DNA from 4 places in the Carboxydocella thermautotrophica DSM 16521 genome. Region 4 is predicted to be linked to each of the others. Evidence: riboswitches for the same ligand, from Rfam matches in the RefSeq annotation. Region 4 holds a riboswitch; each other region holds the start of a gene.
What was found. A riboswitch is a leader RNA that binds a small molecule or an ion and turns the genes downstream of it on or off. The one in region 4 is predicted to bind cyclic di-GMP.
Positions count from the first base shown of each region.

Region 1 (8,731 bases), on a different contig from region 4:
AGTGCCCGCTGCTCTCTGGTCAGCAAGAGGAAAAGGGCCCATACAAAGGCAGTCACACTGATAAAAGTCAGTAATAAAATCAAACTTGCCATAGCCCTCACCTCCTGCTAACGATTGATAAAGATATCCTCAGGCAAATGGATACCCGCTGCCTCCAGTTTACTCATAAACTTGGGCCTGATGCCGGTGGCCCGATGCCGCCCGATAATCTTGCCTTTATCATCTACACCCATTTGCTCATAGACAAAAATATCCTGCAGCACAATGGTATCCCCTTCCATACCCACTACTTCCGTAATGTGAGTAATTTTGCGGCTGCCATCCCTGAGCCGGCTTTGCTGAACAATAACATCAATAGCTGAGGCAATTTGTTCCCGGATCGCCCGTACTGGCAATTCCATCCCTGCCATCAAGACCATGGTCTCCAGCCGGGCCAGCATGTCCCGGGGAGAGTTGGCATGGCCTGTGGTCAGGGAGCCATCATGGCCGGTATTCATGGCCTGCAGCATATCCAGGGCCTCACCGCTGCGCACCTCCCCCACCACAATCCGGTCCGGACGCATCCGCAGGGAGTTACGGACCAGATCGCGCATGGTAATAGCTCCCTTACCTTCGATATTGGGGGGGCGGGTTTCCAGGGTAACTACATGCTCCTGCCTTAGTTGCAGCTCAGCTGCGTCTTCAATAGTTATAATCCGCTCATCATTGGGGATAAAGGAGGAGAGGACATTCAGGGTAGTGGTATTATGGGTAATAAACCCCCCACCCGTACCAGCTATAAAATTGTGCAAATCACTTACTGTAATATCATAAACATAAGGCTCAGTATTTTTAATTAATTCAACTTCAATAATTTTGTCCCAGAAAACCGGATAACTTGCAATCTGCCCTATTTTTTGATTTGAAACAATTGGACTTTGGGCCAAAAATGTTAAGTGTTGTAATTTTTTTTGGTTTTTTAAAGAAAAACATTCATAAAATCTTTTTATATTATCTAAACCGCTTATAATTGCATAATGATGTTCACTTTTACGTCGGTAGATAGAAATTATTCCATAATGAAGCAATGCCTGTCTAATAAATTCTATTAATTCAGGACTTTTACTGCTATATTCCAGAGCATTTTTCCCTATATATCCGTCGCCGTCCCAAAGCCCACTAATAAAACCGGATAAACTATCATTATCAAGCTTATACCACCATGGTAGAGGCTTAATTTTATCTGCTTTTTTGCCTCTTGGCACTCCCAAACACTCAAAAATTTCAACCAGGGCACTTGAATAAAATCTAATTCTCGGCGTTCTGTTTCTGGCAAATTCCAGTTGCCCATAGACTTCAAAATTTTCCTTAACAATCCTTTGTGCCTGTTCCAGTAAATCCACATTATTTCCATGAATTTCAAGATACTTTTTTCCTAGATGACCATCAGCAAGAAGTAACCCAAGTAGCCAGAATATATCTGTATTAAACTTATCAAGCGAAATATTAATTGTTTCATTACTAGTTTTTGCTTTAACAATAACCCTATTTATCTCTTCCGTTTTATTAAAATGTTTTCTAATTAACCACCAAAATTTAATCGGAATATTATTTTCCTTAAACCATTCCCGGACAGTAGAATAGTTTTTATTTAGTTTTCTAGCTAATTTTTTTAGTTCTTCATGGGCTAAAATGGGTTTAATATCTGCAAAATCATCCTTTACATATAGTCCATTAGATTCCATTAATTGATCTAAAATATTTACTTTTTCAGGATGAATAGGAAGATAAGACGGCACAGCTATCATCAGTCCTGTAGATAAATCACTTGCTTTTATCTCCGTTATGTTTCCATTAACCAGAGTGAAAAATGGATGTTCTGGAGTAACCTCAATTTCTCTTCCAGTTGCCGTTTTGATCTTGTAAATCTGATCTGGTGCCCGATGACGCCATAATCTAACATTTTCCGCTAATTTATATTCACCCTTTGTCCAGTCAAAAGACAAGACTTTTAAATTTGTATCAACATATTCCCAGCCATCTCCATCAGTATATGGAGGCTGTTTCAGCATGGCCTCGTCCACTTTTTTCCCGATAGAATTCCAGCCATCACTCCAGAGTACCGGTGTTCTACCAAGCATACACTTCCCCGAGCCCGTACCCCCGGAAACCACTATATTCAGTTTCCCTTTAACACAGGCATCCAGAAATTTGGCCATTTCCACTGTCAGAGTGCCAAACCGGATCAGGTCCTCAATTTTCAAGGGGTCTTTGGAAAACTTCCGGATAGTAATGGTCGGCCCCTTCAAGGCCAGGGGAGGTATAATGGCATTCACCCGGGATCCATCCGGCAAACGAGCATCCACCATGGGCATGGATTCATCGATCCGACGGCCAATAGGGGCTACAATTTTTTCGATAATATGCAAAACATGGTCATTATCCCTGAATTTAATATCCGTTAATTCCAGTTTCCCTTTACGCTCTACATAAACCTGATTGGGCCCATTGACCATGATCTCTGAAACAGTAGGATCATTAATCAAGGGGTTGATGGGACCAAACCCCAGCACCTCATCGATGATTTCCTGCACGATTTTCTGCCGGTCCTGCCGGGGAATGAAGGCTGCCTCCTTATCCAGGAAAGTCTGCACCACATCTTCAATTTGCTGGGCCAGTTTAGCTTCATCCAGGTCTTCCATTTTCCCGCCCTTGCTGATTTCTTCTTCCAGTTCATTGATAACTTCCTTATGAATGCGTACCTTCAAATCAGCATAGGGGTCCCGGGTAACTTTAGGAGCGGAAGCTCCACTAAACCCGCTGTGTTCCCGGCTTTTTTCCCCTTCACTGCCCTTTTCTTTTTCCAGACGCTTCAAGAGGGACATTCTGTCTCACCTTCCTTTAGCCAAACCATCTGGAAAAGACCCCTTTCTTCTCTTTTTTCTGCAAATCCTCCTGATACCCCTGATCACTGATTACCAGGTGGGCCAGGTCGCGTATGGCCTGAGAGATTTTGGTACGGGGATCAGAGACCACAAAGGGAATTCCCCGGTTAACCGCTGCCACCACCACCCGGCCATCACTGGGTATATGGGCGGCAATTAACATGCCCAGGCTTTTCTCCACATCCTGATAATTGATACCAATATCGCCAGAAGAGCGGTTGAGCACCAGTTTAACTTTGCCTTTGTGATGCAGGGAATCCAGCACTTCCAGACTGAGTTTGACATTTTTGATAGTCGGCAGGTCCAGGGCCAGGATAAGCAAAATCTGATTACACATATCCAGGGCCGTCAAGTTGGTCTCATGGAAAAAGGGCGGTGTATCGATGATAATGTAATCGTATTCTTCCTTCAGCTGATTGATAATCTTCTCCACATGAGCAGCAATCACCAGCTCAGCATATTCCGGCCGGCTGGGTGCTGGCAAAACCTTGATCCCGGAGGGATGCTCGATCAAATAACTTTCCATGGTCTCCTTATCCAGGTGAGCAATTTCCTGCACCAGCTCGGTGATGGTCCGTCTGGGCACAATGTTCATCATTACCGCCACATCGCCAAATTGTAAATCCAGGTCCACCAGTACCACTTTGCCCCGGCTCTCCTGGGCCAGTGCTACTGCCAGGTTGGTGGCAATAGTAGTCTTGCCCACCCCACCTTTAGTACTGAAGACGACTACCACCTGGGGTTCCCGCTTTTTCGCCGTATCTTCAACATGTAAGTTGACCCGTCGCTTTTTCTCCAGGTCATACACCCGGCGAATGGTTTCTGTCAATTCATCACTGGAAAAAGGCTTGATCATATACTCGCGGGCCCCGGCCATCATGGCTTTTTTCAGATATTCCTGTTCCCCCTGTACTGACATGATGATGATAGCCGCCGTAGGTACCCGAAGGGAGATGGTTTCTGTAGCCTCAATCCCATCCATTACCGGCATATTGATGTCCATCAGGATAATATCCGGGCGCAGTTTTTCCGCTTTTTCTACCGCTTCTTTCCCGTCTCCTGCTTCCCCGACAATTTCCATATCGTCTTCAAAATATAAGAGCCGCTTAACATTTTCTCTGGTCTCGGCATAATCATCCACAATCATAATCCTGATCTTACCCATGGGATTTCCCCCTCACGCTATCTCAGCTTGTAATCAGTGGAAAGATACGGAGTCACATTGTTTTTATCCTGGTCCACAGGGGAACGCAGGGCTAACTGAATGACCCCGTTACGGTTAATCAGAGCCAGTTTGGCCGCTTCCTCCGGTGTCACCGCCAGGGTCACAGATTTTACCCCATCGGTTTTGCTTTTTTCCGCTTTTTGCTCCAGGGTATTTAGCTCAGATGTGAGCTGGCTGTCAACAGCCAGCACCTCCACATTTTCCAGATAAACTTTGGCGAGAGGCCGCTCTACCACCTGGTTGTTTTCCATAACCGGTACACTCATTACGGTAATCACATCCACCCGGTCTCCGGGTTTGAGCAGCCCATTCAATGCGGTAATGTTATTAACTCCAATAGTAAGGGCCCGTTTACCTTTAGGTACAGTGTAGGCTAGCCCTTCTTTGTAGGCATCTTTGCCTACCAGTTTTGGCCCCAAAACCTGTTCCCCGCTCACAATCCGATCCAGAGTAATCCGGCCTACTACCTTTTTCAGATCCCGTTCCGCCTGAGCATGAATATACTCTTTCGGTAACACCTTTTTTTCCACCATCTCCTGGGTGATCACAGTTTTGGCCGGTATTTCCGTCCTGGCAACCACTACTTCGCCGGTTACTACATTATTGATCTGTTTTTTCATGGTTTGCAAATAATAATTGGTGGCCAGAGCTGCCCCCAGCCCGCAGATTAAAGCCAGAACAAACAATTTCTTCGGTGTCATGCTCTTTCCCCCTACTCGCTCAGCCTGGTCCCATATAACCCGAAACCAGCACTAGTGTCATCCAGTTGCTCTGCTGGTACAATGACCCTGACAAAATAACCTTTTATTTGGCAATCATTGCCATTGCCGGGCAATTCATTTTTCAATAAAAATGCCGCAAACCCTACCACCCGGGCGGTAGAGCGACCGTTTTTGGGTATATCGTCAATTACCGGTACATATAAAAGCCGGGGGCTGTTGGGATCAATGTTATCCGGGGTACTGTTATCGGTCATAGTCCCCAGCCGGTACTGAATGCCCCGTCGGGTTGGCCCTGACATATTCCCCGGTTCCGTCTCGATTATATCTCCAATAGCGATAACTCCCTGGTAACCGTATTTTAAATTATCTTCATAAGTTGAAGCCCCGCGTCCACCTAAAGCAACAGCCCCATACCAGCCATTATCACCAGCACCGCCCCCGTTTTTGAGGATATATTCCTGGCCAAAAACAAAATTCTGTTGTTTTACTGCCAGCGGGGCCAGACCCTTCATGGCTTTAACAGGGGCTACCCGGGCTGTCGCCCGTCTGCTGACCTGCCCTTTTTCTACTCCCAGCACCGGAGCAAAAGCAAAATTCACTTCTTTGCTCAAATTCACAGTAATGGATTTGTTATCAGCTCCAATGGTAATCTCTTTCGTAAGTAACTCTGTACCACCATTGGCAGCCAGATATTGTTCTGCTACCGCCACAGCTGCATCCGGATGATCCGGCAATTCCTGCACCCCGGCCAAAGCCGCCGCATCGGCCATGGTCTGCAGGCGGTTTTCCCAGAGATAATACTGGCCAAAATCAGCTACCATCGCCACCATCCCCAGCAGCCCCGTCAGAGCCAGGGCCACCAGCACGATTGCCGTCCCTCTTTCTCCGCTCTCTTTGCTCTTCATCTTTCCTCCCCCCTATTCCATCCGCATCTGCACACTGCCACTTACTGTATAGGGGTTACCGATAATTTCACCGATAATGGGGGCAAAGATTTGTACCGGGTAGGAAACCTGCACCGTTACCGGTTGCCCCCGCAGGCGATTGCTATAGGCAGGAGCGATGGTGATTTGCAGTTTACTGCTATCCAGGCCCACAGCTGTATCTTTAATCCTGGCGATAATAGCTGTATCCTGGGCCCCCACCACTGCCAGACGCGCCCCCTCCCGGGCCCCATTGTTCACCGTCAGATAGGCATGGAAAATGCGACCGAATTCAATAATGCCAAAGAGCAACATTAATAAAAGAGGCAGAACAAGGGCCATTTCCACCAGTGCCTGTCCCCTTTCCCCTCTTTTTCTTCCCATCCCCATTTTCCTCACCTACCTAACCAGAGTGTCACCAGTAAATAGCCCAGGCTGAGAGGAATGGCATAGGGGATAGCCGTCGGATCTGTCTGGCTGGTTTCTTCCTTCCACCACTGGCCGGTAAAGAGACCAACAAACAGCCTGGCACCTGCTTTAGACCAGGTTTGTTTAAACCCGGCCCAGCCCTGTTGCCAGAGGAGTCGGCCACACAGCCAAAGTCCCCCTAGAATGGCCCCTGCCAGAAAAGTATATAACGCCACTTTTCCCCCTGCCCAGGCACCGATGGCCGCCAGGAATTTCACATCTCCTGCACCCATTCCACCTACCAGAAAGGGCAGGATTAGTAGACCCAGACCAACCAGCCAGCCCAGCAAAGAGCCTTTCAATTCCGGCCAACCGCCCTGGTAATAGTGCCAGCCCCAGATCAGAGGCAGGGTATACAGTACCAGCCAGTTGGGAATGCGCCGATAGCGCCAGTCATAATAAATGGCAAGTGTGATGATAACCCAGAACAAACTCATCCCTCCGCCCGGGAAAAATAGGGCCCTACACCGAGGCACTCGGCCTACCGCGTAGGGCCTTGGGGTTTTTTTAGCTAGCACTAAAGCTTAGTCCTTCAAATACCGCCTTAATCTTATCCTTGAAAGCTATTACCGTTACAACCAGAGCCGCCGCCACCAAAGCAATAATCAGACCATACTCGGTCATTGCCTGACCAGACTCCTCTTTCCACAATCTTTTGATGATGTTCATACCAAATCCCTCCTTGCTAAACTTCGCTCTTTTTCACCCTTATGCATAAGACACAACACCTAAAAACCCCCTTCTACCGGCTGCCCGGCGAAAGGGGGTCACAAACCGACCTTCCACAATTCGGCAGCCTGGCAGTCATAGCGCTTATACGCCTTAGACCCATGGCTTTGCGCCCCCGGCTTTCACCGGGTTTGCCTTTATCGTTGTGTCTTATTGCCTTGTTCTGATTTTAGTATATACCCAATTAGGACAAATGTCTATGGGACCGCAGCTTTAATTTTTCTAGGACTTAGGTCCCAGACAAATGGTTTTTTTCGTACAAAGGTTTAATTTTATCTTTAAACAATATTAAAGATAATACTAGAGCTGCTGCAACCAGAGAGATAATCAGCGTGTACTCACTTAAAGCCTGCCCCTTCTCCTCCCGCCAAAACCGTTGAACTTTTCCCATACCGCTCCCTCCTCCGCTTCGCCTTTCAGGCTCCTACTTTTAGTATACATAAATGAAGGGGTATTAGTCTATGGATCTTAAGTCCCAAAAGCCTGCTCATTAAAAATTCGCAACAATGTCTGCAATTCCCGTTTCCCCTGTTGCCGCTGCCGCAAATCCAGAAAAACCACCCGCTGGTAGCGGGCTGCCAGATAGGCCAGACGGCGAGGCGATATGAGCGGAAACCACTTTTGCTCTACTACCAGCAGATTAAAATGTTCCCGCGCCAGTTTATCGGCAATGGCCAGAGTCTGATCCCAGGACCCCTGGTCAATGATGATAATCTGCAGCAACCAGTGATAACGATACTCGTATTGCAGCAGCCAGCGTACCACCCCTTCCAGATTAGCCGCATTATTCCTGGTCAATAGCACCACGGAAATCCCATTCATTTGTGGTTGCCGTTGTTGACGGCGGCTGTAAAACAGTCCCCACAGCAGCAAGCCCACTAAGCCCAGCAAACAGAAAAAGGGCAGCCACCATGACATATAATCCACCCCACTCCGGGATTTTTGTCTATGCCATGATATGCTGCCTTCAGGAATTGGGTTCCTCGGTCAGTCCCATGCGCACAGCAAACAGCGCCGCCTGGGTCCGGTCTTCCACCCCGATTTTTTTAAAAAGATGGGTCAGATGATTTTTTACAGTCTTCTCACTGATGAACAACCTTTCCCCGATTTCCCGGTTGGTCAAACCCTGAGCCACCATGCCCAGAATATCCCTTTCCCGTCGGGTAAGCTGTTGCAAAAGCTGTTGTTCCTGCAGACGGGTCATCATGTGGCTGATTTTTTCCATTACCTCCGGGGCAATCACGGTTCCACCCCCGGTTACTGTGGCCACTGCCGCCAGCAAGTTATCAGCACTGATGTCCTTGAGCAGGTAGCCTGCTACCCCGGCCTTAATCACCTCCGGTGCCCGTTCATCCACCGCTACTGTTAGAGCGATGATCTTCACCCGGGGCATCAGCTGTTTCAGCTGGCGGATAGCCTGAATACCATCAGTACGGGGCATGTTGATATCCATCAAAACAAGATCGGGAAGACATTCCCGGGCCTTCGCCACTGCCTCCGCCCCATCTCCCGCTTCCCCCACCACCTCCAGGTTGGGCTCTAGAGCCAGTACCTTGCGTAAGCCTTCCCGGATCAGAGGATGGTCATCTACCAGCAAAATCCTCACTATCCCCATAGCTAAACCTCCCTATCCTTCGTTGAGCGGTACTTTCAGCAGAATCTCCGTCCCCTGCCCTGGTCGACTGCGCAGGATGAAAGTGCCTCCTAACAGTTCCACCCTTTCCCGCATACTGGTCAAAC
Region 1 is NZ_FUXM01000029.1:12,440-21,170, forward strand. Features, by position in the region: gene B5D20_RS09985 (type II secretion system F family protein) at 1-92, opposite strand, end outside; gene B5D20_RS14125 (ATPase, T2SS/T4P/T4SS family) at 108-2,120, opposite strand; partial or broken gene B5D20_RS14130 (TadA family conjugal transfer-associated ATPase) at 2,124-2,864, opposite strand; gene B5D20_RS09995 (CpaE/TadZ family protein) at 2,881-4,089, opposite strand; gene cpaB (Flp pilus assembly protein CpaB) at 4,107-4,850, opposite strand; gene B5D20_RS10005 (pilus assembly protein TadG-related protein) at 4,862-5,776, opposite strand; gene B5D20_RS10010 (TadE/TadG family type IV pilus assembly protein) at 5,789-6,178, opposite strand; gene B5D20_RS10015 (A24 family peptidase) at 6,190-6,693, opposite strand; gene B5D20_RS10020 (Flp family type IVb pilin) at 6,770-6,931, opposite strand; cyclic di-GMP riboswitch class I at 7,051-7,137, opposite strand; gene B5D20_RS13695 (Flp family type IVb pilin) at 7,221-7,382, opposite strand; gene B5D20_RS10025 (glycosyltransferase family 2 protein) at 7,460-7,909, opposite strand; gene B5D20_RS10030 (response regulator) at 7,959-8,606, opposite strand; gene B5D20_RS10035 (sensor histidine kinase) at 8,619-8,731, opposite strand, start outside.
Region 1: it holds a riboswitch for cyclic di-GMP, as region 4 does, so the genes downstream of both, B5D20_RS10020 (Flp family type IVb pilin) here and B5D20_RS00050 (HD domain-containing phosphohydrolase) in region 4, are expected to answer to the same signal.

Region 2 (4,395 bases), on a different contig from region 4:
GCCTTGGGCAGGTTTTTTTCTTATCCAAAAGGATAAAGTAAATGGAGGAGGTAGAAGGAAATGCAGCTGGAAACTATTCTGGCTCAGCTAGGGGTTCGCAAGGATCAGGGGACAGGCAGTATTACCATGCCTATCTATCAAACGGCCACTTTTGCTCATCCTGCCCCAGGGCAATCTACCGGTTTTGACTATTCCCGTTCCGGCAACCCTACCCGGCAGGTGCTGGAAGAAGCTATTGCCGCTTTAGAGGGCGGGTGTAGAGGTTTTGCCTTTAGTTCCGGCATGGCGGCTTTGACAGCAGTCTTTCAAATATTTAAGCCAGGAGATAGAATCCTGGTTTGTGATGATTTATATGGCGGTACCTATCGTCTGTTTGAACAGATCCTGCGTCCTCTCGGACTGGCTTTTACCTATCTGGATTTCAGTAATACCAGCGAGGAGGACTGGGAAAACTATGCAGGTCAGGATGTAAAGGCGGTATTTATTGAAACCCCTACTAATCCGTTGATGAAAATCTATCCATTATCCCGCCTGGCCCAATTCTGCCAGCGGCATCAATTATTATTGCTAGTAGATAATACTTTTATGACTCCCCTGCGCCAGCGTCCCCTATTGCTGGGAGCGGATATCGTTATTCATAGTGCCAGCAAATATCTGGGTGGGCACAATGATTTGATTGCAGGCCTGGTCGCAGTCAAGGACCCTGAGCTGGCGGAACGGGTGTATTTTTATCAGAATGCCTGCGGAGCTATACTGGGACCACAGGATAGCTGGTTGTTGCTGCGCGGCCTGAAGACTCTGGCGGTACGGCTGGAACGGCAGGAGCAAAATGCAGCCGGAATAGCTTCTTATTTAAATAAACACCCGAGGGTAAGAAAAGTCTGGTATCCTGGCCTGTCAGAGTATCCGGGAAGAGAGTGGCATTTTGCTCAGGCCAGCGGGCCAGGAGCTATGGTGTCTTTTGAAGTGGAATCAAAGGAGCTGGCATTAGAGGTCTTAAGCAAAATCAGACTTATTTCGTTTGCGGAAAGCTTAGGCGGAGTAGAATCGCTGTTGACTTATCCTGAAACCCAGACCCATGCGGATATCCCGGAAACGGAGAGAAGGAATAGGGGTATTACTGATTGTTTGTTGCGCTTGTCAGTTGGCCTGGAGCATCTGGAAGATTTGCTGGCAGATCTGGAACAAGCTCTAGGCGGGGAGGTATAGAAAATGGAACGCGATTTAAAGGAAAAAAGTCTTTACGTTCATGCGGGTCCGCGGGGTGATAAATATACAGGTGCCGTAAATGTCCCTGTTTATCTCACCAGTACCTTTGACCAGGAGGAATTGCCTGCTCGCAAACCCTATGAATACAGCCGGGGCCAGAACCCTACCCGGGAAGCTCTGGAACAGGCTATTGCCAGACTGGAAGGGGGTAAATACGGTTTTGCTTTCAGCTCCGGGATGGCGGCTATCTCTACAGCTCTCTGTTTATTCGCGACCGGGGAGCATGTACTGGTGACGGAAGATTGTTATGGTGGTACTTACAGGATTTTGACCAAATTCTTTGCCCGCTATGGGGTGGAATTTGATTTTGTGGATACTACCGATCTGGAACAGGTAAAAAAGGCGATAAAACCCAATACCAGAGGGATTTTTGTGGAATCGCCCAGCAATCCCCTGATGCGGATTACCGACCTGGCGGCTTTGAGCCAGCTGGCCCGGGAAAAGGGGCTGATTACCCTGATTGATAATACCTTTGCTACCCCTTATTTGCAAAAACCCCTGGCGTTAGGCATTGATGTGGTGATCCACAGTGCGACCAAATACATCGGGGGACATAGTGACCTGCTGGCGGGTCTGATTGTGGTCAATGATGAACAGCTGGCCCGGCAAATCAAGCTGGTTCAGATGGCCTTTGGGGCAGTTCTCAGTCCTTTTGACTCCTACCTGACCTTGCGGGGGCTAAAAACCCTGGCTATTCGCATGGAACAGCAGCAAAGCAACGCCCGGGAACTGGCCCTCTGGCTGCGGGATAGAAAAAAGGTGAAAAGGGTGTATTATCCCGGCTTCAGCGACCATCCCGGTGCGGAAATTCACCAGCGCCAGGCCCGGGGACCAGGAGCAGTGATCACCATTGACCTGGGCAGTGAAGAAGAAGCCATTGCCTTTATTAATTCTACCAGCATTCCGGTCATCGGGCCTAGTTTGGGCGGAGTAGAAACCATTATCACCCATCCTTTTTCCATGTCCCATGCCGGTATTCCGGCGGAAATCAAGAACCGGCTGGGAATTACGCCGGGACTGGTGCGAATTTCGGTAGGGATAGAAGAAGTTGAGGATTTGAAACAGAATTTTTCAGCTCTGGACCGATAATTGCAATTATTTTTAGTCACGTGTCTGCCAGAAAAAACTCCCCTGAACTTTCTGTTCAGGGGAGCCTTGTTAGCTCTCAAATAACACATTGGCATTATAACCGGAACCGCCCGTTTGCCGCATCAGGTCTTTGAAAGTCTTGGGCTGAACGGTACGGATGGGAATTTGTTTGCCGCAGACCGAGCAAATAATGCGCCGTTTCCCCGAAATCGGCTCTCTCTTGGTGATGAGTGTGTCCATTGAGACATGAAGAAATCCACATTTGCATTCCAGTTCCATATATTACACCCCCAAATGAAAAAGCCTTTCCAGGAAGCCTCCAATGGAAAGGCGGAGCAGTCTGTGGCTCTCTATCTCTTTCCAGCTTCGGCAACCTGGCAATCATAGCCTCCGGAGCGAGGCCTTAGACCCATGGCTTTGCGCCCCCACCTTTCGATGGGTTTGCCTTTATCGACTGTGTGTAGTATTTCACTTATTAATTTAGCACTAATTGTAACAAGTGTCAACTCTTAATTGGTGAAAAATGACGAAAAAACTCAAATGGCTTGCCAAGGCAGGGTTTAACTGTTAAAATTATTTAGGGAAAATCAATAATGTGAGGAGGATATTCTAATGGCTAAGCATATTAAAACTCTGGCTGTAAAAAATCTGCAAAATACCGTTAAAACCGGGGGTTGTGGCGAATGCCAGACCAGCTGTCAATCAGCTTGCAAAACTTCCTGCACAGTTGGTAACCAGGTTTGTGTAAGATAAAGAAAGGGCCTGACCTCACCTGCGGGGTCGGGTTTTTTACTGTCTAATGCTGTTTAATGAGGTGGTAGACATTGTTGCATAAATTTACCCTCTTTGGCAGTAGGATTGTCTATGATGTGGCTTCCGGCTCCGTCCATGTAGTGGACGAGCTGACCTGGCGGATTCTGGACTACTGGCCGGCTGCAAGTCGGGAGGAGATTGGAGCCAAATTAGGGCAGGAATATAGCCGGGAAGAAATCGAGGAAGCGGTCCGGGAGCTGGAGGAATTAAAAAAGGAGGGTCTATTGCTGGCAGAGGACCAGGCTCCGGCTGCTTTGCATTTGCGCCAGCAATCGGTAGTAAAGGCCCTTTGTCTCCATGTGGCCCATGACTGCAATTTGCGCTGCCGTTATTGTTTTGCCGGCACCGGGCCTTTTGGCGGGGACCGTACTCTGATGAAGGAGGAAACAGGGCGTCAGGCCATTGACTTCTTGCTTAAAGCCAGCGGAAAGCGGCAGCAGGTGGAAATTGACTTCTTTGGCGGGGAGCCGCTGCTGAATTTTCCGGTAGTCAAAAACCTGGTGGCATACGGCAAAGAGGCGGCCGCGGCAGCCGGGAAGAAAATCAAATTTACTTTGACTACCAATGCCCTGCTGCTAACTGAAGAAATTGAACGGTGGTTGAATGAAGAGGAAATGGCAGTGGTTCTAAGCCTGGATGGGCGTCCGGAGGTCCATGATCGCATGCGCCCCCGGCTGGATGGCAGTGGTTCTTACCAGCGTACTGTTGACCATATCCTGCGTTTTGTTAACAGCCGTAACCAGGAAAATTATTATGTGCGGGGAACTTTTACCGGCTTACAACCGGATTTTGCGGCAGATGTCATTTACATGGCTGACCTGGGGATTAAACACCTGTCGGTAGAACCGGTAGTAGGGGCGCCGGAAGAGGATTATGCCCTGAAGGAAGAGCATCTACCACAATTGCTGGCAGAATATGAACGGCTGACAGAGGAGTTTTTGCGGCGCCAGGAAACAGGGCAGCCCTTTACCTTTTTCCATTTCAACCTGGATCTAACGGGTGGCCCTTGTCTGGCCAAGCGGCTATCCGGTTGTGGTGCGGGCCATGAATATCTGGCCTGCGACCCGGAGGGCAACCTCTACCCCTGTCATCAATTTGTCGGCAATAAAGATTTCTGGCTGGGAACAGTAGATACAGGAGTAGAAAAACCGGAGCTGGTCCAGCGTTTTCAGGAGGCCCATGTATTCAACAAGCAGAAATGTCAGAATTGCTGGGCCCGCTATT
Region 2 is NZ_FUXM01000061.1:1,008-5,402, forward strand. Features, by position in the region: gene B5D20_RS13140 (trans-sulfuration enzyme family protein) at 61-1,209, shown strand; gene B5D20_RS13145 (trans-sulfuration enzyme family protein) at 1,213-2,358, shown strand; gene B5D20_RS13150 (hypothetical protein) at 2,428-2,637, opposite strand; cyclic di-GMP riboswitch class I at 2,724-2,814, opposite strand; gene scfA (six-cysteine ranthipeptide SCIFF) at 2,971-3,111, shown strand; gene scfB (thioether cross-link-forming SCIFF peptide maturase) at 3,186-4,395, shown strand, end outside.
Region 2: it holds a riboswitch for cyclic di-GMP, as region 4 does, so the genes downstream of both, B5D20_RS13150 (hypothetical protein) here and B5D20_RS00050 (HD domain-containing phosphohydrolase) in region 4, are expected to answer to the same signal.

Region 3 (8,731 bases), on a different contig from region 4:
GGTGGGACTGAAAATTTTCGATCATCACTTCCCGTAAATATCTCATTCCACCGCCCCCAATCGCTCTTGTGCCTCCGCCAGTTTAGCCAGGGCCAAATGGCGTACTCTTTCCGGTATGCCATCCCGGCGGGCGATTTCCTCAACAATTTCCTGCAAGCCATAGGCCTTGACCTGGCCTGCCTGCCGCACTTCGCTGACAAAAGCGGCCAGTTTGGCTTCCCGTACCGCTTGGGCCTCTGCTTTGCTGCGGTCCAGCACCTCGCTACCGGGTCGGGCAGTCTGCAGGGGAATTTTGCGGTAAGTGGGAGCACCACCACTGAAATCCAGCAAAAGCACCTGAGGCTGCCGCTCCATTTCCCGGGGGTGATTGCTGAGACGGACCAGAGAGCCGGGATTGAGGAACCATTTGCCCTCCGCTTGCATATCCTTTATTCCCAGATGATTATGGCCACAGAGGGTGAAATCCGCTTCTGTGCTGGTGATCTGGTCCACCAGGGTATGGGCCATCCCTTCAATCCAGCGCTTCTCCAGCAACATACCATGGACCAGGTGCACAGCCACATCGCATTCTTCTTTAGTGACACAATAGTCCAGCCGGGGATCCCGCCGGTCCAGGTCCACGTGATAACCGGTACCGGTCAGCTGTAAACGGATCCCCTTATCCTGCAAATAGACCCGTTCACCAGGGGCCAGCAGTCGCACCAGCCCCAGCCGGGCCGCCAGGCCCAGCATGGTTCGATCCAGGGTGGCCAGGTTGTGACCGAAAAGATCGTGATTGCCGGCAATGCCATAGAACGGGACCCGTAATTGCTGGAATACCGCCAGGAATTCCCCGGCTACCCCTAAGGCCGGACTGGGCAGGTCAAAGAGGTCCCCACCATGGAGGACCGCACTGACTCCCAGGTCATGGGCCAGTTCCACCACTTCCTTTAACTTGGCCAAAAGGGTCTGAGGAAAATTATCCAGGCGGTTAACGGGACTGGTGCCCCGGATATGGGTATCGGTTAAAAACAGCAGTTTCATGGCATCACCTCATATTTTTTGCCAAAAGGTGTTGAGATTTCCCGACAACGTCCCTGACAGGCCAGATCGGCCAGAGCCGCCTTCACTTCCTCGATTGTGACTGCTCTGCCCAGCCTTTGCCCGATTTCCGGCAAATAGGACAACAGGCTGGCTTCATTTAGTGGTAAAAGTCCCAGTAAAATCTCACTCATTTTATCTTCCTCACTGGCAAAGTCCCGGCTGAGCTCAGTAAATGGGTTATGGCTATGGGGACTGCAAGTTTTGGCTGCCCGAATGCGCACCAGCAGGGAGCGCCCGTAAATTGCCGATGAGACAAAACAGGTCCCAGACGGTAAATAGGGTAACCGGCGGGTTTCTTCCCGGGATAGGTCTGATTCCCGCTGAATCAGGTCAATATCCTGGGAGCGGGTAGTCCGGAATATGAATTTGGTATTGAGCTGGGCATTAATGGTTTCATCCAGCAACGCCGGCCGCTGGGTAGCCAGAATCAGAAACACTCCGTATTTCCGTCCCTCCTGGGCGATTTCCTTGAGAATGGAGCGAGCCGGGGCAGGAATCACCGGTGAAACCGGGGCAAAATTATGAGCCTCATCAGCCACGATAACAAAAGGCGGGAAAGGCTCTCCCGACCGCTCTCCCCGTTGCAGGGAATCCCTGTATTGCCGCCGTTTATCATAGAATTTTTTCAGCACATAAGCTGCAAAAATGTTCAGGGTAGTAACGGTGCCGCGGATTATTACCAGTTTGCGTTTGATAAGCTCCTCCTCTACCGGACGGATATCCCGGTGAAAGATACCGGTCTGTTCCAGACGGTTGAGCCGCCATTGAATACCGGCCAGAGTGCCCGGCCCGCTGATTCGGTCCTTGTATTCCTCCAGCAGCTCCTGAGCCTGGCGCACTTTCTCCGGGGTAAAGAGATCAGGGCTTTTCCTGAGTTTGCTCTCATTCTCCAGGGCCCAGCGCAGTTCTTCCAGGCGGGTTTTAAAGGTCTGAAGGCTATCCCGCCTCTGGTGCAAAGTGATGACGGCATTTTCCATAGCCTCACTTAAACTGCCTCCGGCGGCTGCCAGCAGATTGGCTACTTCAGCCCCATTCAATTCACTGAAATTAACCCCTACTTCCTGGCCGATGGCAAAGAGTACAGCACGACGAGTCCATTCCCGCTGTAATCCTGGTGGCCAGCCTGCTACCTGTTGTTCAAAACTCATTTCCCAGTGCGGGTCTAGCACGATGGTGGGAATCCCCTGCTGCATCAGCTCTTCCAGCACCACCCGGGTACCAAAGGACTTACCCGAACCAGAGCCCCCGAAAATCCCTAAATGGGGATACTGGTTCATGGCCTGGTAATTGAAAATAAAGGGCACCCCTTCCTGAGCCTGTAAACCCTCGCCATTCCACAGGGGCGCTATCTCTCGCAAACCCGCTGGCAACTCCTGTCCCAGTTCCTCCGTTCCAGCGATTACCCCCAGGGTCAGCCCCGTATCCGGGCCGGTTTTTAACAACAGGGGTGCAACTTCCTCAAATCGGGGCAAGCGTACTGGTGCAGCAAAAGCCACCGGCCAGCGAGCCTCGGTAAGCAGCCGTACCCGGGCCAGATGCACTACTTCCCGGCGTGGATCCAGCCCAATGGTCAATAGATTGGACAACAGCTGCCGATCCAGCACCGCCCCTTCTCCTTTGCTTCCCGATAAGAGGGGATGGTGGGACTGGCACTCCACCACCTCACCGGTTAACAGACCCAGCTGTGGGTCCTCAATAATCAACAGCTCATTGGTGCGAAAAGGTCGGGTCTGATCCAGTACCCAGACCTCCTGAGGGGTAGTTGTTCCGATTACCTGCACCCTTTTACCTCCTCTCCCGCATGGAGCGCAAAAATTTTTCCCGAACCTGTAAATCCAGGACATAGTCCAGCAAAGCATCAGTTTGTTGTCGGGTTAATTTCACCTTTTGATCGATTAGATCCAGCAACCAGGGAATGCCCCGGCCACCAGCAGGACAAAGGGAAATTACGAGAGCCGCTGCCAGCTGGGCCTTATTTTTCTGTTCAGCCAGCAAATCCAGGGCAATGGCCTGCGGATAGGTACCCGGGCGCAAAAAAACCGTATAATAGCGGTCTTTTACAGCCAAGGGACGATAGGGCAACAGCAGTTCTCCTTCCTGCAGCAAGTCATAGAGAATCTCCCGGTCATAAGCCCTTTGCCAGAGAGGGGGGGCCTTTTCCCCCAGTTCCTGGGCAATGGCATTGGTCCCTACTTCCTCGATTACACCTATCAGTAAAATATTCTCCTCCAGACAAAAGGAATAGAGCTGCTGCCAGCCTTCTGCCCAGGCTTGCTCCAGCCGTAAAAAACCGCCATCCAGCATGATGGCTCGGGGTTTTTGATGAAAGATGAGTTCCAGCAAGGTTTCCAGCTCCAGTTGGGCCAGATGCCGGTCCCGCAGGCGACTAAATGCCAGTTCCTGGCTCAAACCTTTTTCCCTTACCAGCTGCCTGACTTCTTCTTCCCCCTCAGCCAGGAGGGGGGTTATTACCCGCTGTTTCAGTTGTTCCCCGCCCTGGCTGGCCAGAGCCAGAGCCTGTAATAAAGCCAGCTGGTAAGGATAGTTGGCCCCAATAGTTTGCTGGGAGCCATCTATCCCTACTACCTGCCAGCCCTGCCAGGGCTTGTCCTGGAAAACTGGAATGGGTTTGAATTCACCAAAGCTATCAGCCAGCAGCTGGCGGCCTGCGGCCCGGTCAGGTGTCTTTTGCATACGCCTGAGCAGCTCCTGATTGAGTTCCAGCAAGTCCTCCCACATAAATAAACCTCCAAATGCAAAAACCTCCACCTGTGTATCATTGTAACACAAGCAGAGGTTTTAAGAAATTACCTAATCCTGTTATTTCACCACTTCTCCCGGCCAGGCCATCATGCCTCCTGCCAGGTTTTTGACCCGGGTGAAGCCCTGTTCCCCCAGATACTGGGCCACCTGGGCACTGCGGCTGCCAGAAGCGCAAACCACTACGATAGTCTGGTTTTTGTCCAGTTCCCCCAGTTTACCAGGGATTTCCCCCATGGGAATGAGGCGAGCCTCTTTAATATGCCCGGCTTCATACTCAAAGGGTTCCCGCACATCGATAACCGTTACCTTTTCGCCTTTAGCCAGCATGGCCTGCAATTCTTCACCACTGATGTCCTGATAAGTAGCCTGGGCCTGCTGCTGGGTTGCTGTTTCTCCCCCGGATTGGGTAGTTTCCTGTTTAGCACAGCCGGTAACGATCAGAAGACCACTCAGCAGAGTGATTAGCAACCATTTTTTCATCTTCCTTCTCCCCCTTTAGTTAAACCATCCCAGGAACCAGCCCCGTTTGGTGTAGATAAACATCGTCAGCACCAGAACAGTAGATGTCCAGAGTATAACCTGATTGCTTTTTTTGTGATTTTTGGTTCCCATCCAGTGGGCAAAGCCCAGCAGAACTATGGTAATACCGTAAAATATATTGCTATATTTCGATACCGAACCAACAGCGGCAAAGCCCAATCCCCCCAGACCGAGGGCGGCAAAAACTGCCGGACCCAGTCAGGCGATACAGGCCAGAAAGCCGGTGATAACTGCTCCAAGACTGGCCAGTTTCTCCCGCATGTTTTTGCACCTACTTTCTCTTGCATTCGCTACCAATTAGTATAGCATACTGCCCCCGGGTAAGCAACTGTTATTTTGTCGAGTCTTGTTGACGCAGCAGATGGGGACAGTTACAATCTTTATTAGTACAGTTAAAGGAGGCCCCGAGATGTTTAGTATAAAACCAAAAAATGATATTTTCTACCGCTTGTTAGGTGAGCTGGCCCAGTGCCTGGAAGAAGCTGCCCGTCATTTTCGCGCCATCATGCAAGAACAGCAACACTCTGAGCAGCTAATGCGGCAGCTGGATCAAGTTGAAGAAAAAAGCGATCAGATTGCCAAAGAATTAAAGAAAGAAATCAATCGTACTTTTATTACTCCCATCGACCGGGATGAGCTTTTCCGGCTCACCCAGGGGTTAGAGCACGTGGTCGATTACCTGCACGGCACCTGCGTAAAACTGGGACTCTATAAAGTGGAACAGACTACCCGGACCGGTCAGGAGCTGGCCGGGGTTGCCTTTGAAGCCAGTCTGGCTCTAGCCAAAGCCATAAAGCTCTTGCCGGAACTGACTTCCCGGCCGGAAGCAATCCAGAAGCTCTGTCAGACTATCAATGAGCTGGAAAGCCAGGGAGATAATATCTACCGCACCGGCCTGGCCCAGCTTTTTGCCCTGGATTGCAGTCCGTTGGAAATCATCAAGTGGAAAGACCTGTATGAATATATGGAAGAAATGCTGGACTTCTGTGATGATATGGCAGATTTATTAGAGGGAGTAGTGCTAAAATATGCTTAGTCTCACCGCTTTGGTCATTATCGTTGTTATCCTTGCTTTGTTGTTTGACTACTTAAATGGCTTCCATGATACCGCCAATGCTGTTGCCACTTCCATTGCCACCCGGGCCCTCAGCCCCCGGCAGGCAATTCTCCTGGCTGCCGCTTTTGATTTTCTAGGAGCGGTAACCCATACCGCTGTGGCAGCTACCATCGGAAAAGGAATTGTGGACCCAGCAGCCATAACCCAGACGGTTTTAATCGGCGCCCTCTCAGCTGCTATTTTCTGGAACCTGTTTACCTGGTACTATGGCATTCCCAGCAGTTCTTCCCATGCCCTCATCGGCGGCCTGGTAGGAGCTGCCGCTGCCCAGCACGGTTTTGCGCTCATCAAGTGGACAGGCCTGAGTAAAATCATCCTGTCCCTGATCTTATCCCCTATTCTGGGTCTGGTGGTGGGCTATCTGGTAATGGTGGGTTTTTTCTGGCTCTTCCGCTTTTCTCATCCCCATCAGACCAATAATGTTTTTCGTCGCTTACAGATCCTTTCAGCAGCGCTTACTGCCTATTCCCATGGCTCCAATGATGCCCAGAAGTCCATGGGCCTGATCACTATGGCTCTCGTCAGCGCCGGTATGATTGATACTTTTCATGTTCCCTTCTGGGTAGTAGTTGCCTGCGCCAGTGCCCTGGCCCTGGGTACCGCTACAGGGGGGAAAAAAATAATCCGCACCATGGGCGGGCGGATTTTTAAAATTGAACCCATAAATGGTTTTGCCTCGGATATTAGCTCTTCCCTGGTAATATTGCTGGCATCCCGCTTTGGCCTACCCGTCAGCACTACTCATGTAGTCGCTTCCGCACTCATGGGAGTGGGCACAGCCAAAAACTTTCGCGGGGTAAAATGGGGGGTGGCCCGACAGATTATTACCGCCTGGTTTCTCACTTTGCCAGCTACCAGCCTGATCGGAGCCGGGGTCTATCTAGCCCTGGAATTATTGCTCTGATAGCTCCCTGGCTGCGGCCAGGACAGCTTCGGCATGGCCGGCTACCTTGACTTTGCGCCAGATCTGTCGGATAACACCATCGGCATCGATCAGGAAAGTGGATCTTTCAATCCCCATGCTTTTCTTGCCATACATATTCTTTTCTTTTAATACCTCATACAACTGACATACTTCCCCGTTACTATCACTGAGCAGAGGAAACTTCAGACCCAGTTTGGCCGCAAATTTCTCATGACTGGCTATGGAATCCCGGCTTACTCCGAGAATAACGGTATTGATGGCAGCAAACTGCTCCATTCGGTCATTAAAATCGACCGCTTCATTGGTTCAACCAGGAGTATTGTCTTTAGGATAAAAATAAAGAACAACCTTTTTGCCAGCTAATTGGGATAAAGTGATTTCCTGTCCCCCGGTAGCGGGCAGGGTAAAATCAGGGGCCTTGAAGCCGATCTCTACCATATTCTCAACCTCCTCTGCTACTTATTTTCCCCATTGGAGCAGGATTTCCTGTTTTGTTGTCGAAAAAAATTTTTTAGAAAAACTTCTTAGGTCCCCCCCAAAAATGATTGCCTGTTCGTATAATATAGCGAAAAGGAAAAAGGCAAAACCATCGAAAGGTGGTGACGCAAAGCTAAAGGGGCTACCGCAACTCCGTTGCCAGGCCAGCCAGCTGCCCGAGTGCGAGGCGATTTACCTCCTGCTCTGGCAGGAGGTAAAATTTTGAGCATTAAAAGGAGGTATGTCTTATGACTATCAAACACAAATTCCTGGCCACTTTTGTTGCCGCAATCCTGGCTCTTGGTCCTGTTTCCGCTGTTTTTGCTGAAGGGGAAACCACTACTACCACTGATGCTACAACCCAGACCACTGTTACTTCCGACACCTATGGCAATACCACTACTACTACCCAGGTCAATCCTTTTGAGCAGCAGGTTCTGCAGGTAAAAGCGGTGCTGGTTAAGCTGCTGGACAATCCGACCGATACAGCACTCAAGGCTGAGCTGAACAAGCTGATCACCAGCAAAAAAGATATCCGGGTTCTGGCCCAGGCTATCAATAGTCTGAAAAAAGATGCAGTGGCTGATTTCAAGAAAACTAAAGACAGTAAGACCTATGTGAAACGCATTCACCGGATCAATGAGCTGGCCAGGATGCTGAAAAAGGAAATTGTCAAACGGGAAAATGAAATTAAGAAAGAACAGAAAAAAGACAAGCGGGAACTGGCTCAATTAAAAGCCCAGGAAAAGAAACTGAAACAGGAACTGAAAGCCAAAGCCAAAGCGGAAAAAGCCAAACGTAAAATCGCTGAATTACAAGCTAAAATCAAAAAGTTGGAAGCTGAACTGGCTGCCGCTACCTCAGCTTTGAATCAAACTGCTCAGGCTACTACAACTGTTAATGCCTCCATTACCCAGTAAAAATCCAAGCCGCAGGCAAAGCCTGCGGCTTTGTTATTTAACCTCCACCGGGCAATGCGTTTTACTGTTTCAACCTGGGATCCAGGGCGTCCCGCAAACCGTCTCCCAGCAGATTAAAGCCCAGTACATTCAGCATAATGGCAATCCCGGGGAATATGGCCACCCAGGGCGCTTTAAGCAAGAGATCCCGGGTATCGGCCAGCATCGCCCCCCATTCCGGTGTAGGTGGCTGAGCCCCCAGGCCCAGAAAGCTGAGGCCGGCGGCATCGAGAATAGCTGTACCGATGCCCAGGGTAGCTGTTACAATAATGGGCGCAATGCAGTTGGGCAAAATATGGCGGAAAATAATGCGAGCATCCCTGGCCCCGATAGCTTTGGCCGCCTCGATATATTCAGTGGCTTTCACCGCCAGAACAGTAGACCGTACCACCCGGGCAAAGGTTGGCACATTCACCAGTCCGATGGCCACCATGGCATTTTCCAGACTGGGCCCCAGCACTGCCATGATAGCGATTGCCAGCAGGACACTGGGAAATGCCAGCATTATATCAACAATACGCATCAGGATGGAATCCAGCCAGCCGCCATAATAGCCGCCCAGAGCCCCCATCAGGGTGCCTACTATCAAAGCAATGCCTACAGAAATAACCCCCACTTCAACAGAGATGCGGGCACCATAAACAATCCTGCTAAAAATATCCCGGCCCAGCTTGTCCGTTCCCAGCCAGTGCTTGCTGCTGGGTGGTTGCAAGCGCTCCTTCAAACTCCCATCATGAACGGGGTCATAAGGAGCGATGAGCGGGGCAGCCAGAGCAGTAAACAGCAAGATAGCCACAATCAGCGCACCCAGCAGGGCAACTTTATTCCGCTTTAGCCGACGCCAGGCGTCAGCCCATAGTCCTCCTT
Region 3 is NZ_FUXM01000022.1:6,501-15,231, forward strand. Features, by position in the region: gene B5D20_RS08675 (AAA family ATPase) at 1-46, opposite strand, end outside; gene B5D20_RS08680 (metallophosphoesterase family protein) at 43-1,023, opposite strand; gene B5D20_RS08685 (ATP-binding protein) at 1,020-2,864, opposite strand; gene B5D20_RS08690 (DNA double-strand break repair nuclease NurA) at 2,869-3,822, opposite strand; gene B5D20_RS08695 (rhodanese-like domain-containing protein) at 3,904-4,326, opposite strand; gene B5D20_RS08700 (hypothetical protein) at 4,342-4,545, opposite strand; gene B5D20_RS08705 (DUF47 domain-containing protein) at 4,796-5,422, shown strand; gene B5D20_RS08710 (inorganic phosphate transporter) at 5,415-6,407, shown strand; gene B5D20_RS08715 (peroxiredoxin) at 6,396-6,866, opposite strand; cyclic di-GMP riboswitch class I at 6,998-7,085, shown strand; gene B5D20_RS08720 (hypothetical protein) at 7,154-7,825, shown strand; gene nikC (nickel transporter permease) at 7,887-8,731, opposite strand, start outside.
Region 3: it holds a riboswitch for cyclic di-GMP, as region 4 does, so the genes downstream of both, B5D20_RS08720 (hypothetical protein) here and B5D20_RS00050 (HD domain-containing phosphohydrolase) in region 4, are expected to answer to the same signal.

Region 4 (8,731 bases):
CACCACCGCCTGACCATAATCCAGCAAAATCCAGCGACCAGAACGCAGGCCTTCCCGCCGCAGGGGAATTACCCCCAGGCCTTCCTTGACCTTCTCTTCAATCCCATCGGCGATAGCCCGCACCTGGGTAGTGGAATTACCGCTCATGATGACAAAATAATCGGTCATAATTGAGAGTTCACCCAGTTCCAGAATAGTGATATTGCGGGCTTTCTTGTCTTCGGCACCGGCTTTAATCAAATCCAGTAACTTTCTGGTCTCTTGCTCAGACACTTATTTTACCTCCCTTGCCTTAAGTCTTAGTAACTGGGCATTGCGGGCCCTAACCGCCAGCGGATGGATGTATTGCTGGCGCTCCAGCAAATAGCGGAGAGTATGATCCAGCCCGGCCAGATAGGCCCCTTCCAGATCCCTGGCTGCCAGCAGTCTTAATTCCTCCACTCCAGGGTAATCCCGTCCCGGTTCGATCATATCGGCCACAAACAACAGCTTGTCCAGGGCTGTCGCCTCCGGATGGCCCAGGGTATGACGGGCAATGGCCTGCAAAACTTCCTTGTCCCTTACCCCCTGTTCAGCCGCCAGCTGCGCTCCCACCGGCCCATGTAAAAGCATGGGTACAGCCAGCCAGTCGGCATCCAGTTCCAGCCCCTGCTGCCGGGCCAGTTCCAGCAACCGCTCCGGAGGATAATCGCGGGCGACATCATGCCAGACGGCCGCCTGTTCCGCCTTTTCCGGCTCCAGTCCGTGGGTAAGGGCCAAACGGCGGGCCTGCTGGCGTACCCCTTCAATATGCTGCCAGCGTTCTCCTTTTACTTGTTGTTGAATAAAGGTAACTGCTTCCATCCCGGTTAACCCCTGTTGACAGTTTTCTCCGCCCATTATAGCATAAACAGGCAAAAATGGCGAGTGCCTTGCATTTTCTCCCATTTTTCTTTATACTGACTCTAAAAAAGGAGATGAGGGGGAGACAATGGTGGTACAAACCCTGCAAAATCCAGTTCATCAACGGATTCAGGAATTTCTGGATCAATTCCAGCTGGGAATAAAGGTAATCGAGTTTGAGGTCAGTACCGAAACCAGTGAGCTGGCTGCCAGGGCGCTAGGGGTGACACCGGCCCAAATCGCTAAAAGCCTGGTATTCCTGGCTGATGAGAAGCCCCTGCTGGTAGTTACCTGTGGAGATCTCAGGGTGGATACCAAAAAATTAAAGGCCCTGACCGGAGCCCGCAAAATCCGTTTTGCTAATCCCGAACAGGCCCTGCACTATACCGGCTATCCCGCTGGCGGAGTTTGTCCCTTTGCTCTCTCCCAGCCCCTGCCGGTATATCTGGATATCAGTATGCAGAGATTTCCGCTGGTCTATGCTGCTGCCGGTACTCCCAATTCAGCTGTGCCAGTAACCCTGGAGCAACTGCAGGTTATTACCGGTGGTCAAGTGGTGGATGTATGTTAAAATATTCTTTATCCAGTATTGACATTTTTAGTTTAATTGTAATAAATTATTTAGTAGATTAAATTTGTGCTATACAATAAAATGCAAAACAGTCGATAAAGGCAAACCCATCGAAAGATGGGGGCGCAAAGCCATGGGTCTAAGGCCCCTCCAGGGCTATGATTGCCAGGTTGCCGAAGCTGGAAAGCAGCGAGCATATGGTTGCTCTGCCTTTCCATGGGCTTCCCTGGAAAGGCTTTTTCTATTATTAAGGATGTTTAAGAATCTAGTCCGGAAAAATGGTACCGCTGGCTTTAATTTAATGTGCTATTTCATGGTTAATAACATAGGGAAGGGGATACAAATTCAATGGACATCAAATACATCAGCCTGTTCGCTGCCAAATACTCGGAAATACCAACTAATGAAGTCATGATTGCAGCGATTAATACAATCATCCAGGCTGTTGAAGCAAAAGACAGTTATACAAAACATCACTCCCAGAAAGTAGCAGAGTATGCCAGAATCATTGCCCTGGAAATGGATCTCCCACAAGAACAGGTGGAGCAAATCTATCTGGCCGCACTATTCCACGATATCGGTAAAATCGGAGTACCCGACCAAATATTAAGAAAGCCAGATAAGTTAACAGAAGAAGAAATGACCCTGCTTAAACAGCATCCTTTAATAGCATGTCGTATTCTGGAAGGATTTGAAAGTTTTCGGGAACTATTGCCTGCCATTGCTCAGCACCATGAATACTGGAATGGAAGCGGTTACCCCTATGGCCTGGTTGGTGAAACCATTGATTTAGGCGCCAGAATATTAGCAGTGGCAGATGCTTTTGATGCAATGACCAGTGACAGAGTATACCGTCCAGGTATGTCCCAGGAACAGGCAATCGGGATATTAATTCAAGAGGCAGGTAAACAATGGGACCCGCAGGTAGTAAATGTCTTCATTAATTGGTGGGAAAAAACTTTTAACCCTGAAGGACACCATGATTGGCAGTATAAACATATAGTAGCACTTTATAAAAATTTTTTGGAGGATGTCACAAACGGAAAGGTAAAGTTAATCAGCGATGAAGAAATTAAACACCACGAACTCGATTACACCTATTTTACTAAAGTTTCTATTAAAAGCGTTTTTGATATATCCCAGGCCAGACAAATGTTTAGCAACTGGCTGGAAAAAATTTTAGTACCCCAGCATAAGCAAAGGATCTATTCCGTGGTTTTTTCTGAGTTAATCACAAATATTGTAAAACATGCTGGCCGGGGGCACGTACAATGGGGGTTAGATAAAAGCTATAACATCATTATTACCCTTAGAGACGAGGGAAAAGGGTTTGTGCTGGAAAAATTGCCCAATCCATCCTAATTAATGGTTTTTCCACCCGGAACTCCCTGGGAAGAGGTCTGCCGCTGGTTTTTAATCAATGTGAACAATTGCTTATCTCCTATACTGGAAAGGGTACCTTTATTTCAGTAAAACTGGCCTGTGAAAAGATTGCTGAAAAAGAATTTTAAAAGAAGACTGCCGACGTAAAGGTCGACAGTCTTCTTTTACTTACTGTAATTCCCTGGGTTTAGCCTCATTTACAGTAATTGTACGTCCCTGTAGCTCCGCCCCGTTCATCGCCTGAATCATGCGATCGGCATCGGCATCATTGACTTCCACAAAACCGAAACCGCGACTGCGCCCGGTTTCCCTGTCAGTAATAATCCTGGCCCCCAGCACTTCCCCATGCTGGGAAAAGGCCCGGATTAAGTCATCCTGTTTAATGGCCCAGGGCAAATTGCCTACATACAATGTTGTCACCATGGTAACCCACCTCTCCAAAAATAAGTCTGCCTTTCAGGCAAGTTTAGTATTTGAATGGTGGGCGCAAAGTATGTGAGCAAATTAAAACCGGTACAGGTTATTATTAACAATAAATTTTTCTACCTCGGGATGAACCAGATACTTGATGCTTTTCCCCCGGGCCACCCGGGCCCGTATGTCCGAGGAGGAAATAGCCAGAGAGGGCACTGTAAAGGGCCGGATTCGCTGTCCCAGCTGCGTTCCCAGCCGTCCCTGCACCTCCCGCAATTGCTCCAGCTCAAAACCCGGCCTTGTAACAGCAATAAAATGACATAAGGCCAGCAATTCCCGCACCCGGTGCCAGGTCAGAATCTCCAGCACCGCATCGGCCCCGGTGATGAAATAGAGCTCCTGGTAATTCCCCTGGTCCAGCAGCTGCCGAACCGTATCGTATGTATATGAAGGCCCTGGCCTTTCCAGCTCCAGCAGGCAAAGCTGAAAACAGGGATTGTCCGCTATGGCCAGCCTGACCATTTCCGCCCTTAGCTCCGCCGCTGTCACTTTTGCCCCCTGTTTATGGGGGGGCTGGCCGGAGGGAACGAACAGCACCCGATCCAGCCCCAGTTCATCCGCAACTTCCTGAGCCACCACCAGGTGGCCTAAATGGATGGGATCAAAAGTCCCACCCATCACCGCAACCCGCTTATCCATGGTCCACTCCTTGCCTCACATTCCCAGCAATTCCCGATAAACACTCCAGACCCGATCTTCTAGATGCTGGCGACAATCTTTGCACACACACCAGCAGGCTTCTGTTACTTCCCCATCTGCCAGAATCCAGCTACAGACCAGGTCAGCCTGCCCTTCCCTGCCACACAGTTGACAGCTCTTGCACACCATGGCCTTTCACCCCTTTGTCGCCGATTTGTAATAACAGCATAAGCGACAAAGGGCTGTCCGGACCAGTTCTTTTCCGGCAACCGCCAAAAATATCCCCTGAGCAGCAGAAAAGAGACTTGTTCTGTCATGTACTATCAAAAAACAAAAATATCTCCCGTTTACTCCCTGATTTGACCTTCACCATAAACAATATACTTGATGGTTGTCAATTCCGTCAATCCCATCGGCCCCCTGGCATGCAATTTCTGGGTACTGATCCCAATTTCCGCCCCGAAACCGAACTGGAAACCATCAGTAAAACGGGTAGAGGCATTTACATAGACGGCAGCCGCATCCACTTCCTGCAGGAAGCGCCGGGCAGTAAAATAGTTGCTGGTCACAATCGCTTCTGAATGTTTGGTACCATACAGGTAGATATGCTCCAGAGCCTCATCCAGGGAATCCACTACCCGGATGGCCAGAATCAGATCAAGAAATTCCGTGGCCCAATCGTCCTCAGTAGCGGGTTGAATCCCCGGCACCAGACTCCGGGTGACAGGACAGCCCCTCAGCTCTACCCCCAGCTCCGTCAGCCTTTCTGCCAGGCCGGGCAAAAATTCGGCGGCTACCTCCCGGTGGACCAGCAGAGTCTCCATGGCATTGCAAACCGCCGGCCGCTGGGTTTTGGCGTTGATCACAATTTCCTCCGCCATGGCCAGATCGGCTTCCGCATCCACATAAACATGACAGTTGCCCACCCCGGTTTCAATTACCGGCACGCTGGCATTTTCCACCACCGTGCGAATCAGCCCGGCACCCCCCCGGGGAATGAGGACATCCAGATAGCCATTTAAACGCAACATAACATTGACCGCTTCCCGGCCAGTGATTTCAATCAGCTGAATGGCCCCTTCCGGCAGACCCACCTCCCGGGCCGCCCGGGAAATAATCCGGGCAATGGCGGTATTGGAATGAATGGCTTCCGAGCCGCCACGCAAAAGCACAGCATTGCCGGTTTTCAGACAGAGAGCAGCCGCATCCACCGTGACATTGGGCCGGGCCTCATAGATTATGCCCACTACACCCAGCGGCACCCGCATTTGTCCGATCTGTAACCCATTGGGGCGGGTCCACATTTTTACCACTTCCCCAACCGGATCCGGCAAAGCGGCTACCTGGCGTAACCCTTCTGCCATGTCGGCAATGCGCTTTTCCGTCAATAACAACCGATCCAGCAGGGCCTGGGAGAGCCCCTTCTGCCGTCCTGCCTCCATATCCTGGGCATTGGCCCGCAATATCTCATCTGACCGCTGTTGCAAAGCCTCGGCCATGGCCAGTAAGGCTGCATTCTTGACATCGGTGCTGGCAGCAGCCAGCTGCCGGGCCGCCTTCTGGGCCAGTTTGGCTTTTTCCACTACATACTGCCGTACATCCATCCTATACCCTCCCTATAAAACCACCAGATTATCCCGGTGAATCACTTCATCATAGTTTTTATGACCTAATAGCCGTTCAATCGCCTCGGTTTTCAGACCCTTGATCTGCTCCAGCTCAGTAGCACTGTAGTTGACCAGTCCCCGGGCGATCTCCCGTCCTTCCCGGTCCACCACCGTTACCACCTGTCCCTCGCTGAAGCTGCCCTCTACCGCTAGCAAGCCGCTGGCTAACAGACTCTTGCGCCCCTTAACCAGAGCGCGGACAGCACCGTCATCCACTACCAGCCGCCCTTTCACACCAGGGCTGAAGGCAATCCAGCGCTTACGGGCCTGCAGGGGATGGTCCTGGGGTTTAAACCAGGTGCCAACCTCCTCTCCGGCCAGGATATCCTGAATCACTCCGGGCCGGGAACCATCAGCAATTACCATAGCCGTTCCGGAAGAAACAGCGATTTTGGCTGCCTGGATTTTAGTCGCCATTCCTCCGGTACCCAGCTGAGTCCCCGCTCCCCCGGCCATAGCCTCAATTTCCGGGGTAATCTCCGCCACCCAGTTGAGCAAACGGGCATCAGGCTGGCTGCGCGGATCAGCCTCATACAGGCCAGCGATATCGGAAAGCAAAATAAGCAGATCAGCTTCCACCAGACTGGCCACCAGGGCGGAAAGGGTATCATTGTCCCCGAACTTGATTTCCTCCACCGCCACCGCATCATTTTCATTTATGATTGGAATTACTTCCAGCTTCAGCAGGGTAAACAGGGCATTGCGAGCATTCAGAAACCGGGAACGATGGGCCACATCCTCCCGGGTCAGGAGAATCTGGGCCACCGTCTGACCATATTCGGCGAACAATTTTTCATACATATGCAATAATATCCCCTGTCCCACCGCAGCCGCGGCCTGCTTTTCCGGGATGGTGCGAGGCCGTCGTTTCAAACCCAGCTTGCCGATCCCGGCCCCTACTGCTCCGGAAGTAACCAGAATCACCTGTAAACCCCGGTTATGTAAATCAGCCAGCTGGTGCACCAGCGCCTCCATGTGCTGCAGGTTGAGCCGCCCGCTACTGTGGGTCAGGGTAGATGAACCAACCTTGACAACTACCCTTTTTACCTGCTTCAGATATCTCTTTCTCTCCTCAACCATCTTGCTCCCCTCCACACCGTAAATCGCTTATCCGGGTAATTGAATTTGCGGCTTTTGGGCCGGTCGATAGAAGAGGAGATTGTGCCCGATCATCTGTACCAGCTCGGCCCCGGTACCTTCTGCCAGCCGGCGAGCAATGTCTTCCTTTTCTTCGAGACAGTTTTTCAGCACCCGGACCTTGACCAGCTCGCGGGCCTCCAGAGTTTCATCCAGCTGCTGAATGACAGTGGGAGTGACCCCACCTTTACCAATCTGAACGGTGACGGGTTCTAAACTGCCCAATCCCCGGAGATAGCGTTTCTGTTTCCCTGTCAATACCATGAATTTTGCACCTCATTCGTTTAAGTTTGGCTTATATTATACCATAAAAAAAAGGGTCTCTCCACCCCGGTAGTTATCATCTGCATACATCGTTTCCAATCCCAGCTAATATTATTTTATGGAAGGAGGTAAGTCCAATGATAAAAAACGGTTTTTTCGGATTTATCCTGGCTGTTGTGACTGTTGTCTGGCACCTACTCCATTGCGCTCTCCCGGTAATTTTACCTCTCCTGGTCAGCCTTGGTATACTAGTACCGCAGCACTGGCATTTAATCAGTATTCCATGGCCTGTTACCGCTCTGGCCTCCATCTGGATTATATATTATTTATTACGTCAGCGGATAATTATTTTTTACGTTAGAAAATAAAAAGGCAGGCTTTACTCCTGCCATTCAAATTCCATATCCATAATCCTGACAGTATCCCCTTCCTGGATGCCAGCTTCCCGCAAAGCCCGATCCACGCCTAGCACCTCCAGGATTTTCTGGAAGCGGCGTACTGCTGCCTCATTGTTGAAGTCAGTGCGATGGAAATGCTTCTCTACTTCCTGGCCACCGATTACCCAAACGCCCTCCTCATCCCGCTTCAGGGTAAAGGGCTCCGTCTCTTCCACCCGGGTGACCTTGACCTCCTCCGGTTCTACCGCCTCCACCGCTTCTTCCGGCGGCAATTCCGGCAAACGCCGGGCCAGATATTTTACCAGTTCATCCAGGCCCTGTCCGGTCGCAGCGGATACGGGGAATACAGGGTACTGCTCCCCCAGTTCCTGGCGCAGGCGGGCCAGGTTTTCCTCGGCTCCCGGTAAGTCCATCTTGTTGGCCGCAATCACCTGGGGACGCCGGGCCAGCCGCTCACTGTACAGGGCCAGCTCCCGGTTGATGACGGCAAAATCCTGCAAGGGGTCCCGTCCCTCCGACCCGGCGATATCCAGCACGTGTACCAGCAGGCGGGTTCGCTCCGTATGGCGCAGGAATTCGTGGCCCAGACCAGCACCGGTATGGGCCCCTTCAATCAGACCGGGAATATCGGCCATGACAAAACTTTCCTCTCCCACCTTGACCACCCCCAGATTGGGGACAATGGTGGTAAAGTGGTAATTGGCAATTTCCGGTTTGGCGGCGGAAACCCGGGAAATGATGGTGGATTTGCCCACATTGGGATACCCGATCAGCCCCACATCAGCCAGCAGTTTCAGCTCCAGCAACAGCCAGCGCTCTTCGCCCGGATCGCCTTTTTCCGCATAGGCTGGGCACTTGTCTTTGTTGCTGGCAAAACGGGTATTGCCCCGGCCACCCCGGCCGCCTCTGGCTACTACCACCCGCTGGCCGTGTTCGGTAAGGTCAGCCAGCAAGGCTCCGGTGTCAGCATCCCGGACCACGGTACCAGGGGGTACGCGGATAAGCAGGTCTTCACCCTTGCGGCCATGCATGTTCTTGGTGCCGCCGTTTTCGCCCCGTTCCGCCTTGTAATGCTTCTGGTAGCGAAAATCGATGAGGGTACGCAACCCCTCATCCACTACCAGGATAACATCTCCGCCTTTGCCACCATCACCACCCCAGGGACCACCCATGGGGACATATTTTTCCCGCCGGTAGGCAACAGCCCCATTGCCGCCATCGCCACCTTTGACGTAGATTCTTGCTTTATCCAGAAACACTTTTATCCCTCCCTGGATATTCCCAGATTAGGGCTCCATCCTCTGCTATGTAATATG
Region 4 is NZ_FUXM01000001.1:5,958-14,688, forward strand. Features, by position in the region: gene rsfS (ribosome silencing factor) at 1-273, opposite strand, end outside; gene yqeK (bis(5'-nucleosyl)-tetraphosphatase (symmetrical) YqeK) at 274-843, opposite strand; gene B5D20_RS00045 (YbaK/EbsC family protein) at 971-1,453, shown strand; cyclic di-GMP riboswitch class I at 1,544-1,631, shown strand; gene B5D20_RS00050 (HD domain-containing phosphohydrolase) at 1,802-2,815, shown strand; gene B5D20_RS00055 (RNA recognition motif domain-containing protein) at 3,005-3,259, opposite strand; gene nadD (nicotinate-nucleotide adenylyltransferase) at 3,341-3,949, opposite strand; gene B5D20_RS13770 (hypothetical protein) at 3,965-4,138, opposite strand; gene B5D20_RS00065 (glutamate-5-semialdehyde dehydrogenase) at 4,297-5,553, opposite strand; gene proB (glutamate 5-kinase) at 5,566-6,696, opposite strand; gene yhbY (ribosome assembly RNA-binding protein YhbY) at 6,724-7,017, opposite strand; gene B5D20_RS00080 (hypothetical protein) at 7,155-7,385, shown strand; gene obgE (GTPase ObgE) at 7,397-8,674, opposite strand; gene B5D20_RS00090 (Spo0B domain-containing protein) at 8,661-8,731, opposite strand, start outside.